Regions from separate parts of the Actinomadura decatromicini genome, predicted to be linked through region 1. Evidence: riboswitches for the same ligand, from Rfam matches in the RefSeq annotation. Region 1 holds a riboswitch; each other region holds the start of a gene.
The links. Region 1 has a riboswitch for cyclic di-AMP ahead of FXF68_RS05545 (glycoside hydrolase family 25 protein). Riboswitches for the same ligand answer to the same signal wherever they lie in the genome.
Positions count from the first base shown of each region.

Region 2: it holds a riboswitch for cyclic di-AMP, as region 1 does, so the genes downstream of both, FXF68_RS20105 (CHAP domain-containing protein) here and FXF68_RS05545 (glycoside hydrolase family 25 protein) in region 1, are expected to answer to the same signal.
Region 3: it holds a riboswitch for cyclic di-AMP, as region 1 does, so the genes downstream of both, FXF68_RS15795 (C40 family peptidase) here and FXF68_RS05545 (glycoside hydrolase family 25 protein) in region 1, are expected to answer to the same signal.

Region 1 covers NZ_VSRQ01000001.1:1,358,308-1,362,577, forward strand. Annotated here, with positions in the region: gene FXF68_RS05540 (aminoglycoside phosphotransferase family protein) at 219-1,103, shown strand; gene FXF68_RS05545 (glycoside hydrolase family 25 protein) at 1,112-1,861, opposite strand; cyclic di-AMP (ydaO/yuaA leader) riboswitch at 1,915-2,054, opposite strand; gene FXF68_RS05550 (response regulator) at 2,375-3,010, opposite strand; gene FXF68_RS05555 (sensor histidine kinase) at 3,007-4,167, opposite strand; gene FXF68_RS05560 (flavodoxin family protein) at 4,178-4,270, opposite strand, start outside.
Region 2 covers NZ_VSRQ01000004.1:351,442-355,711, reverse strand. Annotated here, with positions in the region: gene FXF68_RS20110 (hypothetical protein) at 1-1,110, opposite strand, end outside; gene FXF68_RS20105 (CHAP domain-containing protein) at 1,150-1,992, opposite strand; cyclic di-AMP (ydaO/yuaA leader) riboswitch at 2,206-2,403, opposite strand; gene FXF68_RS20100 (C40 family peptidase) at 2,880-3,818, opposite strand; gene FXF68_RS20095 (NYN domain-containing protein) at 4,142-4,270, opposite strand, start outside.
Region 3 covers NZ_VSRQ01000003.1:434,959-439,228, forward strand. Annotated here, with positions in the region: gene typA (translational GTPase TypA) at 1-1,425, opposite strand, end outside; cyclic di-AMP (ydaO/yuaA leader) riboswitch at 1,655-1,803, shown strand; gene FXF68_RS15795 (C40 family peptidase) at 1,811-2,821, shown strand; gene FXF68_RS15800 ((deoxy)nucleoside triphosphate pyrophosphohydrolase) at 2,888-3,313, opposite strand; gene FXF68_RS15805 (Mut7-C RNAse domain-containing protein) at 3,310-4,137, opposite strand; gene FXF68_RS15810 (amidohydrolase family protein) at 4,211-4,270, opposite strand, start outside.

The DNA.
Region 1 (4,270 bases):
GTCCACACCATTTAAGACCGTTCCATTTTTCGGTGGGCGACGCCCTTCGGCGGCCCGGGAAGACAACGGGCATTTCGGACATGCGTCCGGCCCTCGGCGGCCGCGGCCTCGACCGGAGTCTGGTCGGGTGGTTCGCGCCGGACGCCGTGCCGTTCGCGCTCGCCGGTAGTCGGTTGACGGATTCGGCGTCGCGGCGATCTCCTCGTCGCGTGGCCAAGATGCATGACGATGAGGTGGACATCGATGCGGATCTCGTCGAGCGCCTGATCCGCGGGCAGTTTCCCGAGTGGGCCGATCTCCCCGTGAGAAGGCTGGATTCGGGTGGGACCGTCAATGCGATTTACCGGCTCGGCGGAACGCTGACGGTGAGGCTTCCCCTCACGGCCGGAGGGGTCAAGGCGCTGCGGTGGGAGCGGCGGTGGCTGGACCGGCTCGCGCCCGCGCTGCCCGTCGCGATCCCCTCCCTGGTCGCGGAGGGACGGCCCGCCGGCGGGTATCCGTTCGCCTGGTCGGTCCACCGGTGGATCCCCGGGGAGACCCCGGTCGAGGGCCGTCTCACCGAGGCCGAACCGCTGGCGCGCGACCTGGCGGCGTTCGTCACGGCGCTGCGGCGGGTCGGCGCCGCCGGCGCGCCGACCGCCCATCGCGGCGGCCCGCTGGCGGACCTCGACGCCGCCACGCGCGACGCGATCGAGGACCTGCGCCGCACCGACGAGCCCTTCGACGCCGACGCCGCCCTCGCGACCTGGGAGGCCGCGCTCGCCGCCCCACCGTGGAGCGACGCCCCGCAGTGGGTGCACGCCGACCTCATGCCCAGCAACCTGCTCGTCGCGCGGGGCAGGCTCACGGCCGTCCTGGACTTCTCGACCGGCGGGGTCGGCGACCCCGCCTGCGACCTGATCCCCGCGTGGAACCTGCTCCCCGCCCCGGCGAGGCGGGTCTTCCGCGACGAGGTCGGCCTGGACGACGCCGCCTGGACGCGCGGGCGCGGCCGAGCGCTGTCGATGGCCCTCATCCAGCTCCCCTACTACCGGGCCACCAATCACGTCATCTCGGCCAACGCCCGCCACGTCATCCGCGAGACCTGCGCGGGAATTCCGTAGGACGCCGGTCAGCCGGAACTCCGCGCCGAAGGGTCGTAGCCGAGTTGCCGGAGCCCGTCCGCGGAAAGCCGGGACACGTTGTGGTCGTGGTCGGTGGACGCATACTGATGAATGGCCCACTGCTTCCACGGCGTAGGGGCGGCGACCCGTCCGCGCGCCTTTCCGTAATGCGCGACCCACAGCGGATATAGGCCGAGGCCCTTGCCGTATTCCTTCGCGAACGACCACGAACTGTAGAAGAGCGGCTTGACGCCGGTCTTCTGCTGAACGCGCTCCAGCCAGCGCTTGGCCCAGTCGTTCACTTCGCTCTTGGAGCGGCCGTCCGTGGTCTCCAGGTCGAGGACGAGCAGGTCGCCCGAACGCAGTCCGGCGGACGTCACCGTCTTGAGGTAGTGGTCGGCCTCCCGCACCGGGTCGTTGCCGGGACGGCCGTAATGGTAGGCGCCCCTGACCAGCCCGTTCTCCTGGATCTCCGCCCAGTTGCGGTCGAAGGTCGAGTCCTTGTGCTCGACGCCCTCGGTGGCCTTGACGATGCCGAACGAGAGCTTCTTCTGGCTCCAGTCGAACCCCTTGTCGTGATGCGAGACGTCCACCCCGTAAGGGCGGGACGCCGGGGCCGTCACCTTCTTCTCGGTCCGCGTCATCGGCGCTGCGGCGGCCTCGGCGGGTCGCTCCGCCTCGGGCGCGCTCGCCGTTCCCGCGGTCACGGCCAGCGGGACGGCGACGCCCCCGGCGATCACCAGGACCATCAGCAGCATTCTGCCCCGCCTACGCTTTCCGATCATTTTCCGGATGCCCGTTCGCACTGGCGTCCACCTCTCCTTTTCCGCCTGCCGGGTTAGCTGACGGGTTCGGGCCAGGAGACGGCCCTACCGCTGGCGGCCAGCGGATTCACCCCGGAGGAACCTGGGTCCCCGGCTCCCCTTTCGGGGGATTCGGCGTCCGGCCGGACTTCGACCGGTGCAGCGGAGAATAGGCAGCGGAAAACGGCGACGGCAACTCGGAACGGCAAATAGATTATGCGTGCGGCGCGGCCTGCCCTCCCGAATTCCCCGGCGGGACAAGGGCTTTCGACGGGTCGTTCTCAGGCGGCGGGTCCGGCGAAATCAACCGATCGGTTGACGCGGGCGTCAACCGGACGGCGCGGCACGTCCCGCCGATCGTCCGATGGGAGCCGGACGTCGCGCGGCGACCGTGGAGGAGGAAGCGTGTGAGGAGGAAGAAGGCGCCGTCACGCGTCGCCATCGAGCCCGCGGACCCGCCGGGCCGTCTCAGCCGGGGAGGCGGATGAGGCGCCGCTCGACGGCCGCGGCGACGGCGGCCGTGCGGGTGCCGACGCCGAGCTTGGCGAAGATGTGCACCAGGTGCGTCTTGACGGTGGCCTCGCTGATCAGCAGGCGGCGCGCGATCCGCTGGTTGGACAGGCCCTCGGCCAGCAGTTCGAGGATCTCGATCTCCCGTGGGCTGAGCGCGGGCGCGGGTTCGCGCAGCCGGTCCGCGAGGCGGGTCGCGACCTCCGGCGACAGCGCCGTCTCGCCGCGCGCGGCCGTGCGGATGCCCTGGAACAGCTCGTCCGGCGGGCCCGCCTTGAGCAGGTAGCCCGCCGCGCCGACCGCGATCGCGCGGGAGACGTCGGCGTCGGAGTCGTAGGTGGTGAGGACGAGGACGCGCGGCGGGTCCGGCAGCGCGAGGATCCGCCGGGTCGCCTCGACGCCGTCGATCCCCCCGCCGAGCTGGAGGTCCATCAGGACGACGTCGGTCGGCACGAGCCCCACCCGCCGGACCGCCTCCTCACCGTCCGCCGCCTCCGCGACCACCTCGATGTCCGGCTCTCCGCCGAACAGGGCGCGCAGCCCGGCCCGCACGACGGGGTGGTCGTCCACGATCGTCACCCGGACCACGCTCATCCTCGCTCCTCCGGGCTCGACGGCCGTGCCGCGCGGCGCGGGGCCGTCGCGGCGACGACGGTTCCGGCGCCCGGAGCGCTCTCGACCGCGAGGGCGCCGCCGACTTCGGCCATCCGGTCCCGCATGGCCCGGAGCCCGTATCCGCGTCCGGGGGCGGACGCGACGGCGGCGGGGTCGAAGCCGGAGCCGTCGTCGGCCACGTCCAGGGACACGGCGTCGTCCAGGTAGGTCAGCGTGAGCGTCACCGCCGTCGCGGCGGCGTGCTCGCGCGCGTTGGCGACGGCTCCCTGCGCGACGCGGAGCAGCGCCGCCTGCACCTGGACGTCCACGGGGTACTCGTCCCCCGCCGTCCGGAACCGTACCCGCGGGTCTCCGGCCTCCGCGTCGGCCAGCTCCGCGAGCGCGGCGGGCAGGGACCCGGACGCCAGCGCGGGCGGGGCCAGCGCCCGGACGAAATGGCGCGCCTCGTCGAGGTTCGCGGCGGCGACGTCGGCGGCCCGGCGCAGCTGGCTGCGGGCCGCCTCCGGCGCGGCGTCCCACTGCCGGTCGGCCGCCTGGAGCAGGATCCCGAGGCTGGTGAGGCCCTGCGCGAGCGTGTCGTGGATCTCGCGGGCCAGCCGCTCGCGCTCCGCCAGCACCCCGGCCGCCCGCTGCGTGTCGGCCAGCTCGCCGCGGGTGCGGACCAGGTCGTCGACGAGCCGCTGCAACTCCAGGAGGATCACGGCCGCCATCCCGGCGACCGCGATCGGGGCGAGCACGAGGCTCGGGTCGAACGGGTCGGTCAGGTAGACGGCCGCGAAGATCACCGCGCCGGTGATCACCACGACGGCGGCGACGGCGGCGCGCGGCGACAGCAGCCGCAGCGCGGCGAAGAACAGCGGGACGGCGCACCAGGCGAAGCTCGGCGCGGCGGCGACCAGGGCGAGCCAGCACACGAGCACGGCGGCGAGCCAGCCGAGGCGGCCCCGGCGGCCGAGCGCGTCCCAGCGGACGGCGCCCAGCGCGTAGCCGGCGCCGAGGACCCCGCTCAGCGCGAGCAGCGCGGGCGTCGCACCGTCCAGCCCGTGCCTGACCGCCAGCCGGGACGCCGACGCGGCGAGCAGCAGGAAGAACCCCGCGTGCATCGCCAGCCGGATGCGCCGCTCCGCCCTGGTCACCCGGGCAGGGTCAGGACGGCGGGGCCGGGATCGGGTTCGCGGCGAGCGCCGAGGCGGCGGCGACCAGGTTGGCGGCCATCGCGCGTCCGGTGCTGTGCGACCA
Region 2 (4,270 bases), on a different contig from region 1:
GGCGAGCCAGGACTCCTGGTACGCCTGGGAGAGGCGCGCGGAGCCCCCGGCGAACGCGGCGGCGGCGGGCAGCGCCGCCGGGACGCGCCCGGCGGCGACGTCGCGGCGCAGCTCGCCCGCCGCCGCGCGGACGCCGATCTTCGCGTCCCGGTAGCCGACGTAGTCGGCGAAGCCCTCGATCAGCCACAGCGGGGTCGTGCGGTCGCTGGCGCCGCCGGTGGCGACGTGGGTCAGCTCGTGGGTGAGCACGACGCCGCGGCCGAGCTTGTTGAGGCGGGCGAACGTGCCGGGGGAGATGACGACCCGGTCCTCGCCGCGCCCGCCGTCCGGGGACGGCGCGGCCGTCGCGAGCGCCGCGATCTGGCCGAGGCTCTGCCCGGGCCCGGCCAGCGCGGACGCGAGCGCCGCGTCCGCCGGGGCCAGCGCGACGACCCGCTGCGCCCAGTCCTTGCCGACGACGTCGCTCACCACCGGGACGGCGGCGTCGAGGCGGCGGGCGATGTCGGCGAGCCCGGTCGCGTCGCCCACCACGAGCGACGCGCGGCCCCTGACGACCGTGAGGGGGCCGCCGTCCCAGATCTCGGCGTCGTCGCGGAACCCGCGGGACGAGCCGTCGCCGACGACCGTCCAGCCGCCGGGGCGCGGGGCGAGCGACAGGTGGCGGGTGCGGGCGACGTCGCCGCGGTCGAAGCCGCGCAGCCGGTACCGGACCTCGACGCGGACGACCGCGACGCCCGCCGCGTCGTCCACCGCCTCGACGCCGGCGACGCGCTCGCGCCAGCCGTCCAGGGGGAGCTTGCGCAGGTTGCCGTACATGCGGGACTGGACGTCCTGGAACGCGGCGGGCGCGGACGCGACCGTCGCCATGAAGGCCGTCCGGTCGCCGCTCCGCACGGCGGCGGCGCGGCCCGCGAGGACGGCCGCCGCGTCGGCCGGGGCGAACGAGCGGGCCGCGCCGTCGGCGTGGGCGCGCGGCGCCGCGTGCCGGCCGGAGCGGAAGCCGAGCACGCCCCCGCCGCCCGCGAGCAGCGCGGCGGCCCCGCCCGCGCCCAGCGCGAGCGCCCGGCGGCGCGGCACGGGGCCGCCGCCGGGGCCGGGTCCGTCCTCCATGCGCGAGATCCTATGCAGCGGCGGGCCGGGAGGGCGCGGTCATGACCGGTAGTCGGGGTATCCGTAGCCGACGATGTCGTCGGCCGAGCGCGTCTTCACCCGGACGGCGTTGCCGGTGTTCCCCTCGACGGCCTCGATCGTGGTGTCGTCCACCTTCTTGATCACCATGCCGACGTGCCGGATGTCGGAGCTGTCCTTGCCGCCGCTCCAGGCGTAGAAGACGATCGCGCCCGGCCGGGGCGTGGTGCCCCACCGGCCGTTCTGCTGGAACCAGCGGGCGTGGGCGACGGTCCAGGCGTCGCTGCCCATCCCGGCGGTGAAGCCGAGCCGCTCGCCGACCCAGGAGATGAACATGTCGCACCAGTTCGCGTCGCCGTAGCCGTCGAGGGAGCCGCCGTCGCGGGCGAGCGTCTCCTGCGCGCGGGACGTGCCCATGTACCACTTCTGGAACTTGGTCTCGCCGCCCGCGTCCTCGGCGACGCCGACCTGCGAGCGGGCGAGCGCGATGGCCTCGGCCGCCGTCGGCCGCTCCGGCTCCGGCGTCTTCTCGGATGCCTGCGGCTCCGGCTCGTCCAGCCGCGGACGGTTGCTCGACGACGCTTCGGGCTGCGTCTTGGAACGTTCCTTCTTGGTGGCCCTGGACGACGGCCGGGACGTCTCGGACGACGCCGTCCGCACGTCCTTCCGGCCGCTCACGGCGGCGGCGGTGGCGCTCGCCGGGGCCGCGTCGCCGGACGTCAGGACGGACGCCTGCGCGGTCGCCGCGGCGGCGCCGAGCACGGCGGCGCCGGCGATCACGCCGCCGGTCGTCCGCCAGGTCAGGGAGAGGGGGGACGGCTTGCGGTGCCGTCCGGAGGTCTTCTTGCGGTGCGCGCCTGGCACGGGGGGATCTCCTCGGCTTCCGGTCCGTCCGCCTGGTCGGCCGCCCGGATCGGCGGCGCGCGGGCGCGGACGGGGGACTCCGGGCGAGCGGGGGCGCCAGCGCGGAGCACGGGGATGGTCACAGCGAGAGGGCAGAAAAAAAGGAGGGCAGGGGAAAGGGAGGGCGCGGCCGCGCGGAGGCGGCCACGCCCCAGGTGACGCTGCGGGTCTCACTCCTCTTCTTCCAAGACGCCTACCGGGTTAGCTGACGGGTTCGGGCGTGGAAGTGGCCCTACGGCGGACTCTCACCGACGTGCGGGAGAGGGCCGCCGATTCACCCCGGTGCCGGAATGCCCGTCCGGGAGGGTGTCCCGGACTCCGGCGGACGTGGGTCCCCGGTTCCGCGCTGGGCGGACTCGGCGCTGCCGCTGCGATCCTGGGGGCGAGATGGGGCCCGGCGCGGGACCTGTCTCCCGCGTGCGAACGAGCGGCGCCTGATGGTGGGCGGACGGCGGCCCGTCGCCGGGGACCGTCCTCGCCCGACCCCTCGGGTCCGCCGCGGGCGGCGCGCTCAGCGCCATGCTCGCGTGAGGCGCGCGTGCGGCGGGTGGGGGGCGCGGTCTGTGCAGACCGGTGCGGCGCCGTGCGGGCGCCGCGCGGACGGCGCGTGGAGCGCGCCGCCGGGGGGAGGCGGCGCGTGGCTCGCACCGCCGGCACGCGGCCGGAAGCGCCGCGTGCGGCCGCGGCGCCTGGTGGGCGTCGCGGGTCCATGGCGCCTGGCGGGCGCCGTGAATGGGGTACAAGGTACCAAAGCCCCAAGAGAAGGCAAACCCCCACAAAATCAACAACGGACCAGGTCAGACCTGGTCCGTTGTGGAAGTCGCCCTGCGAAGGGCGTCGCGCGCGCGTCAGGGGCGCCCGGCGCCGTAGTAGTTGCTCGCGTAGTAGCTGGAGTTGATGCTCACGACCGTCACGACCTTGCCGGTGCTCGGGGCGTGGATCATCTGGCCGTTGCCGACGTACATGCCGACGTGGCTGAGCCCGCTGAAGAACACGAGGTCGCCCGGCTGGAGGTCGGACTTCGCGACCCGCTTCGTGGCGGCCCACTGGGAGTTGGTGGTGCGGGTGATGTTGACGCCCGCCGCCGCCCACGCCTTCATGGTGAGGCCGGAGCAGTCGTAGGAGTTCGGCCCCGTCGCGCCCCAGGCGTACGGCTTGCGCTGCTGCGCGTAGGCGAACTGGAGCGCCAGCCGCGCCGGGCCGCTGGCCGGGCCGGTGTAGGTGCCGCCGACGCCGCCGCCTCCGCCGGACGACGACCCGCCGCCGAGCTTCGCCAGCAGCTTCTTCTGCTTGTCGACCTCGAGCTGGAGCTTGCGCTTCTGGTCCTGCAGCTCCTTGTTCTTGGCCTTCACGTCGTCGTACGCGGTCTTGGCCTGCGCCTCCTCGCGGCGGAGCCGCTGCGCGGTGGCGAGGAACTGGGTGAGCTGCGAGTTGCGCTCGTGCGACAGGTGCGAGAAGACGGCCGCCTGGTCGAGGATGGCCTGCGGGTCCTTGCTCCCGACGAAGCCGGTCACGTCGGCCGAGTCGCCGTTCTTGTAGGCGGTGGCCGCCATCTGGGCGATCTTGGAGCGCTGCTCCTCGAACGCCGCCTGCTCCTGCGCGCTCGACTTCCTCGCGCCGTCGTACTTCTTCTTGGCGATCTTCAGCTTCTCGTTGAGCTGGTTGTACTGCTCGACCTTGTGGTCCATCTGCTCGTTGAGCCGGTCGAGCTTCTTCTGCACCTGCGCCCTGGTCGGCTTGGGCTCGGCGTGCGCCAGCACCGGGGGGTAGGCCAGGGAGGCGGTCACGGTCAGGCAGACCACCGCCGCCAAGCGGCGGGATGTGCTCCTGCTCGCCGTGCCCCCGCTCCGGTCACGCCGGTGCGCCGGTGCCCCGATGAGTTCATTGGCCACGATCGGTTTCGCCCCTCTCGTCCACGACGTCAGCGGACGACATTAGCGAGGGGCAACAACCGTCACAACCGATTCGTCGCAGTTCAATTGACATTTGCGCAGATCGTCCACTATTTGTGACCTCATGATCACGAAGGGCGAAGCATCCCTTATCACAGCCTTATGGGCACCTTATGGACGGTCCGGTGCGGCTCGTCCCGTGTCGCGGCGCGGCGGCCCTAGGAGCGGCCGAGGCGGCGCAGCAGCAACGTGGACGGGCACGGCCGCGCCCCGGCCCGGCGGGCGGCGTCCGCGACCTCCCGGTCGGACGACACCACCACCACGGCCCGTCCCGGCGGCTCCGCCCG
Region 3 (4,270 bases), on a different contig from region 1:
CGCCATGCCGGTGCCGCGCGTCTCGGTCATGAACTCGGTGCGGAACCCGATCAGGCCGCGCGCCGGGACGAGGAACTCCATCCGGATCCAGCCGGTGCCGTGGTTCGTCATCTGCTCCATGCGGCCCTTGCGGACGGCGAGGAGCTGCGTGACGGCGCCGAGGTGCTCCTCGGGGATGTCGACGGTGAGCCGCTCGACCGGCTCGTGCTTCTTCCCGTCGATCGTCTTCGCGACGACCTGCGGCTTGCCGACGGTCAGCTCGTAGCCCTCGCGGCGCATGTTCTCGACCAGGATCGCGAGGGCCAGCTCGCCGCGGCCCTGCACCTCCCAGGCGTCCGGACGCTCGGTCGGCAGCACCCTGATCGACACGTTGCCGACGAGCTCCCGGTCGAGCCGGTCCTTGACCATGCGGGCGGTGACCTTGGTGCCCTTCTCGCGTCCCGCCATCGGACCGGTGTTGGTGCCGATCGTCATGGAGATCGCGGGCTCGTCCACGGTGATCAGCGGGAGCGGGCGCGGGTCGTCCGGGTCGGCGATGGTGTCGCCGATCATGATGTCGGGGATGCCGGAGATCGCGATGATGTCGCCCGGCCCCGCCGCCTCGGCGGGCTTGCGGGCGAGCGCGTCCGTCATCAGCAGCTCGGTGATCTTGACGCGCTCGACGCTGCCGTCGTGCCGGAACCAGGCGACCTGCTGGCCCTTCTTGATCGTCCCGGCGTGCACGCGGCAGAGCGCGATCCGGCCGAGGTAGCTGGACGCGTCCAGGTTCGTGACGTGCGCCTGGAGCGGCGCGTCCGGGTCGTAGGACGGCGCCGGGATCGTCTCGGTGATGACCTTGAACAGCGGTTCCAGGTCTTCGCTGCCCGGCATCTCGCCGTCGGCGGGCTTGTCGAGCGAGGCGCGGCCGGCGCGGCCGGAGGCGTACACGATCGGGAAGTCGATCTGCTCCTCGTCGGCGTCGAGGTCCATGAACAGCTCGTACGTCTCGTCGACGACCTCGTCGATGCGGGCGTCCGGGCGGTCGGTCTTGTTGACCACGAGGATCACCGGGAGCTTCGCCTCGAGCGCCTTGCGCAGGACGAACCGGGTCTGCGGGAGGGGGCCCTCGCTGGCGTCCACCAGCAGGACGACGCCGTCCACCATGGACAGCCCGCGCTCGACCTCGCCGCCGAAGTCGGCGTGGCCCGGCGTGTCGATGATGTTGATGGTCAGCCCGTTGTGCCGGACGGCGGTGTTCTTCGCGAGGATCGTGATCCCCTTCTCGCGCTCCAGGTCGTTGGAGTCGAGCACCCGGTCGTCGACGTCCTGGTTCTCGCGGAAGGCGCCGGACTGCCAGAGCATGGCGTCGACCAGCGTCGTCTTGCCGTGGTCGACGTGGGCGACGATCGCGACGTTCCGAAGGTCGTCGCGCGTGGAAATGGGCATGCGGGTTCGCCTTGCGTGAGAGTTCGGGATTCACCGCAAACGGCGGCAGCCACCTATTCTACTTCCCCGCGCGCGCGACCCGCCCCGGCGGACGAGCCGCGCGGCCGTCCGGCGCCGGCCCGCGCGGGCGTCCGGACCGGCCCGCGGCGGCGGGGCCGATTCGCCAACTTTGCCGATCCTTTGTAATCTGCCCGAGATCCGGCCGTCCGGAGTCCCACCCCCCGGGGCTGCGGCCGGAGCGCCGAATCTCCCGTACGCCGGGAGAACCGGGGACCCAACCCCCCGGGGTGAATCGGCGCGCCCCGCGAGGGCGCGCCGTAGGGCGACTCCTGGCCCGAACCCGTCAGCTAACCCGGTAGGCGCGCGAGGAGAGGAGAACACCGGTTTGACACCGGCTCCGCATCGGCGGCGGCTCACGCCCGCCGCCACCGCCGCACTGCTCGTCATCGGCCTCGGCGCCGCCGCTCCCGTCGCCGCCCACGCCGCGCCCGTGGCCGCGCTCACCGCCGCCGCGACCCCGAGCCCCACGCCGACGACGGAGCAGGGGCTCCGCAAGAGCCTCGACGCGCTGAACGAAGAGGCCGAGATCCTCACCGAGAAGTACAACAAGACCCGCGTCGACCTGGGCAAGGCGATGCAGGCGCAGCGCGCCGCCGCCGCCGAGGCCGCGCGGCTGCGGGCCGCCGCCGCGCCCGCCCGGGAACGGCTCGGGCAGCTGGCCGCGGCGAACTACATGACCGGCGCGCCCGACGCGATCTTCGGTTCGAGCGGCTCCCCGGACGGCCTGTCCGACCGCGCCTACCTCGCGCAGAACCAGGCCGCGGCCGTGCAGGCGCTGCAGAAGCAGATCGGCCAGGCCGAGTCGGCGCAGCGGTCGGCTGAGGCCAAGACCGCGCAGGTCAAGAAGGCGGCCGAGGACGCCAAGCAGGCCCGCGCCGCCGCCCGCGGCAAGGTCGCCGAGGTGATGAAGCGGCTCGACAAGCTGTCCACCACGCACGTCCGCGACCCGCACACCGGCCTGAGCGCGACCGTCAAGGGCTCGGGACTGCCCGCGAAGATGGCCCGCAAGGCGCTCACCAAGATCGGCTCGCCGTACGTGTGGGCCGCCGCCGGACCGAGCGGCTTCGACTGCTCCGGCCTCGTCGTCTGGGCCTACACCCAGGTCGGCAAGCCCGGCCTGCCGCACTACACCGGCGACCTGTTCGCGCTGGGGACCAAGGTCTCGCGGAGCGAGCTGCGCTCCGGCGACCTCGTGTACTTCGGCGGCAGCCTGCACCACATGGGGATCTACCTCGGCGACGGCAAGTTCCTGCACGCACCGCAGACCGGCGATGTGGTGAAGATCTCCAAACTGTCCGACCGGTCCGACTTCGCGGGCGCCAACCGCATCTCCTGAGCGGACGCGGGCGTCATCGAGGGATGAGACGTCGGGGGCTTCCTGCGGCGCGGCAGGAAGCCCCCGTCACTCTCCCTGTCCCGAGGCGACGCCGAGGCCGTAGGCGGCGGCGTCGGCCGCGAGGACGTCGATCACCGGGCGGTCGCCCGGGAGCCAGTCGACCTCGTACAGCTCGGCGAGCGCCAGCCAGCGCAGCGCGAGGTGCTCCAGGGCGCGCGGCTCGCCCTCGACGAGACGGGCCGTCCACACCCTGAGGAGGGCGCGGTCGCTGAGCCGCCAGTCGCCGCCGACCCGGCGCTCCAGCCGCACCTTGACCGCCAGCTCCTCGTGGCACTCGCGGACCAGCGCGTCCTCGTCGGACTCCCCCGGGTCGACCTTGCCGCCCGGCAGCTCCCAGCCGCCCGCCATGTGCGGCGGCTCGGCCCGCTGCGCGGTCAGCAGCCGCCCGCCGGAGACGATCGCCGCGCCCACGACGACGATCACGGCGGTCACCGCCCGGCCCCGGACGCGGTTCCGGCGGCGGACGCGGCGGCGGCTTCGGACGCGGCGGCGTAGGCGCGGGCCTCGCGGACGATCCGCTCCAGGTGGTCGCCGTGCGCGCCGCGCCAGTAGATCTTGCCGCAGTCCGAGCAGCGGCCGTAGACGTCGTAGCTGCGGCGGGTGCCCGCCTGGAGGGCGCTCTCGATCTCCTCCTTGGCGACCGGGACGAGCTCCCCGTTGCACGCCGTGCACCGCGTCCACGGGCGCTGGACCGGGGCGAACCGGTCGAGCAGGTCGCGCAGCTGGTCGTCCGGTCGGGAGCCGCGCACGTACGCGCCGAACCACAGCGCCCGGCGGCGCAGCAGCCCGCGGTCCTGGGTGAGGAGGACGCGGCGCTCCTCGTTCGCCTGGACGACGAGCGCCGGGTCGTCCATGTCGTTGTGGTAAGCGGTGTCGAGGCCGAGCAGGCGCATCCGGCGGGCGAGCGTGCCGAGGTGGACGTCGAGCAGGAAGCGCGGCGCGACCTGCCCCGGCTCCAGCGGGACGGCCTGCGGCCGCGGCACCGCCGCCACCCCCACCTCGTCGCCCGGCGCCGGACGGGTGGACGGCCCCGCGGGCTCGCCGCCGACGGTCATCGGACCGGCCTCCGGCAGCGGGACGCCGAGCGACTCCACCAGATGCCCCAGCGTGGACGTGCCGTCGCAGGCCACGCGGTTCACCGGCGCGCGGCGGACGGCGGGCAGGAACATCAGCAGTTCGTCGGCCACCCGAATGGTGATCTCCGGCTCTGTGGTCGTCTGTGACTCCTTGGTGTCGGGCTCCACGCGGATCAGCATGCCACGCCGGTCCGTCATTCCCCTTCGCATTATCCGTCCGCCACGCGTCCGGCGGCGGAACCCCGGCGCGGCGTCAGCCGGAGGTCAAGCGTCGGGCCGACTCCGCCAGCGTGGCGAGCAGGGCCGGGACGTC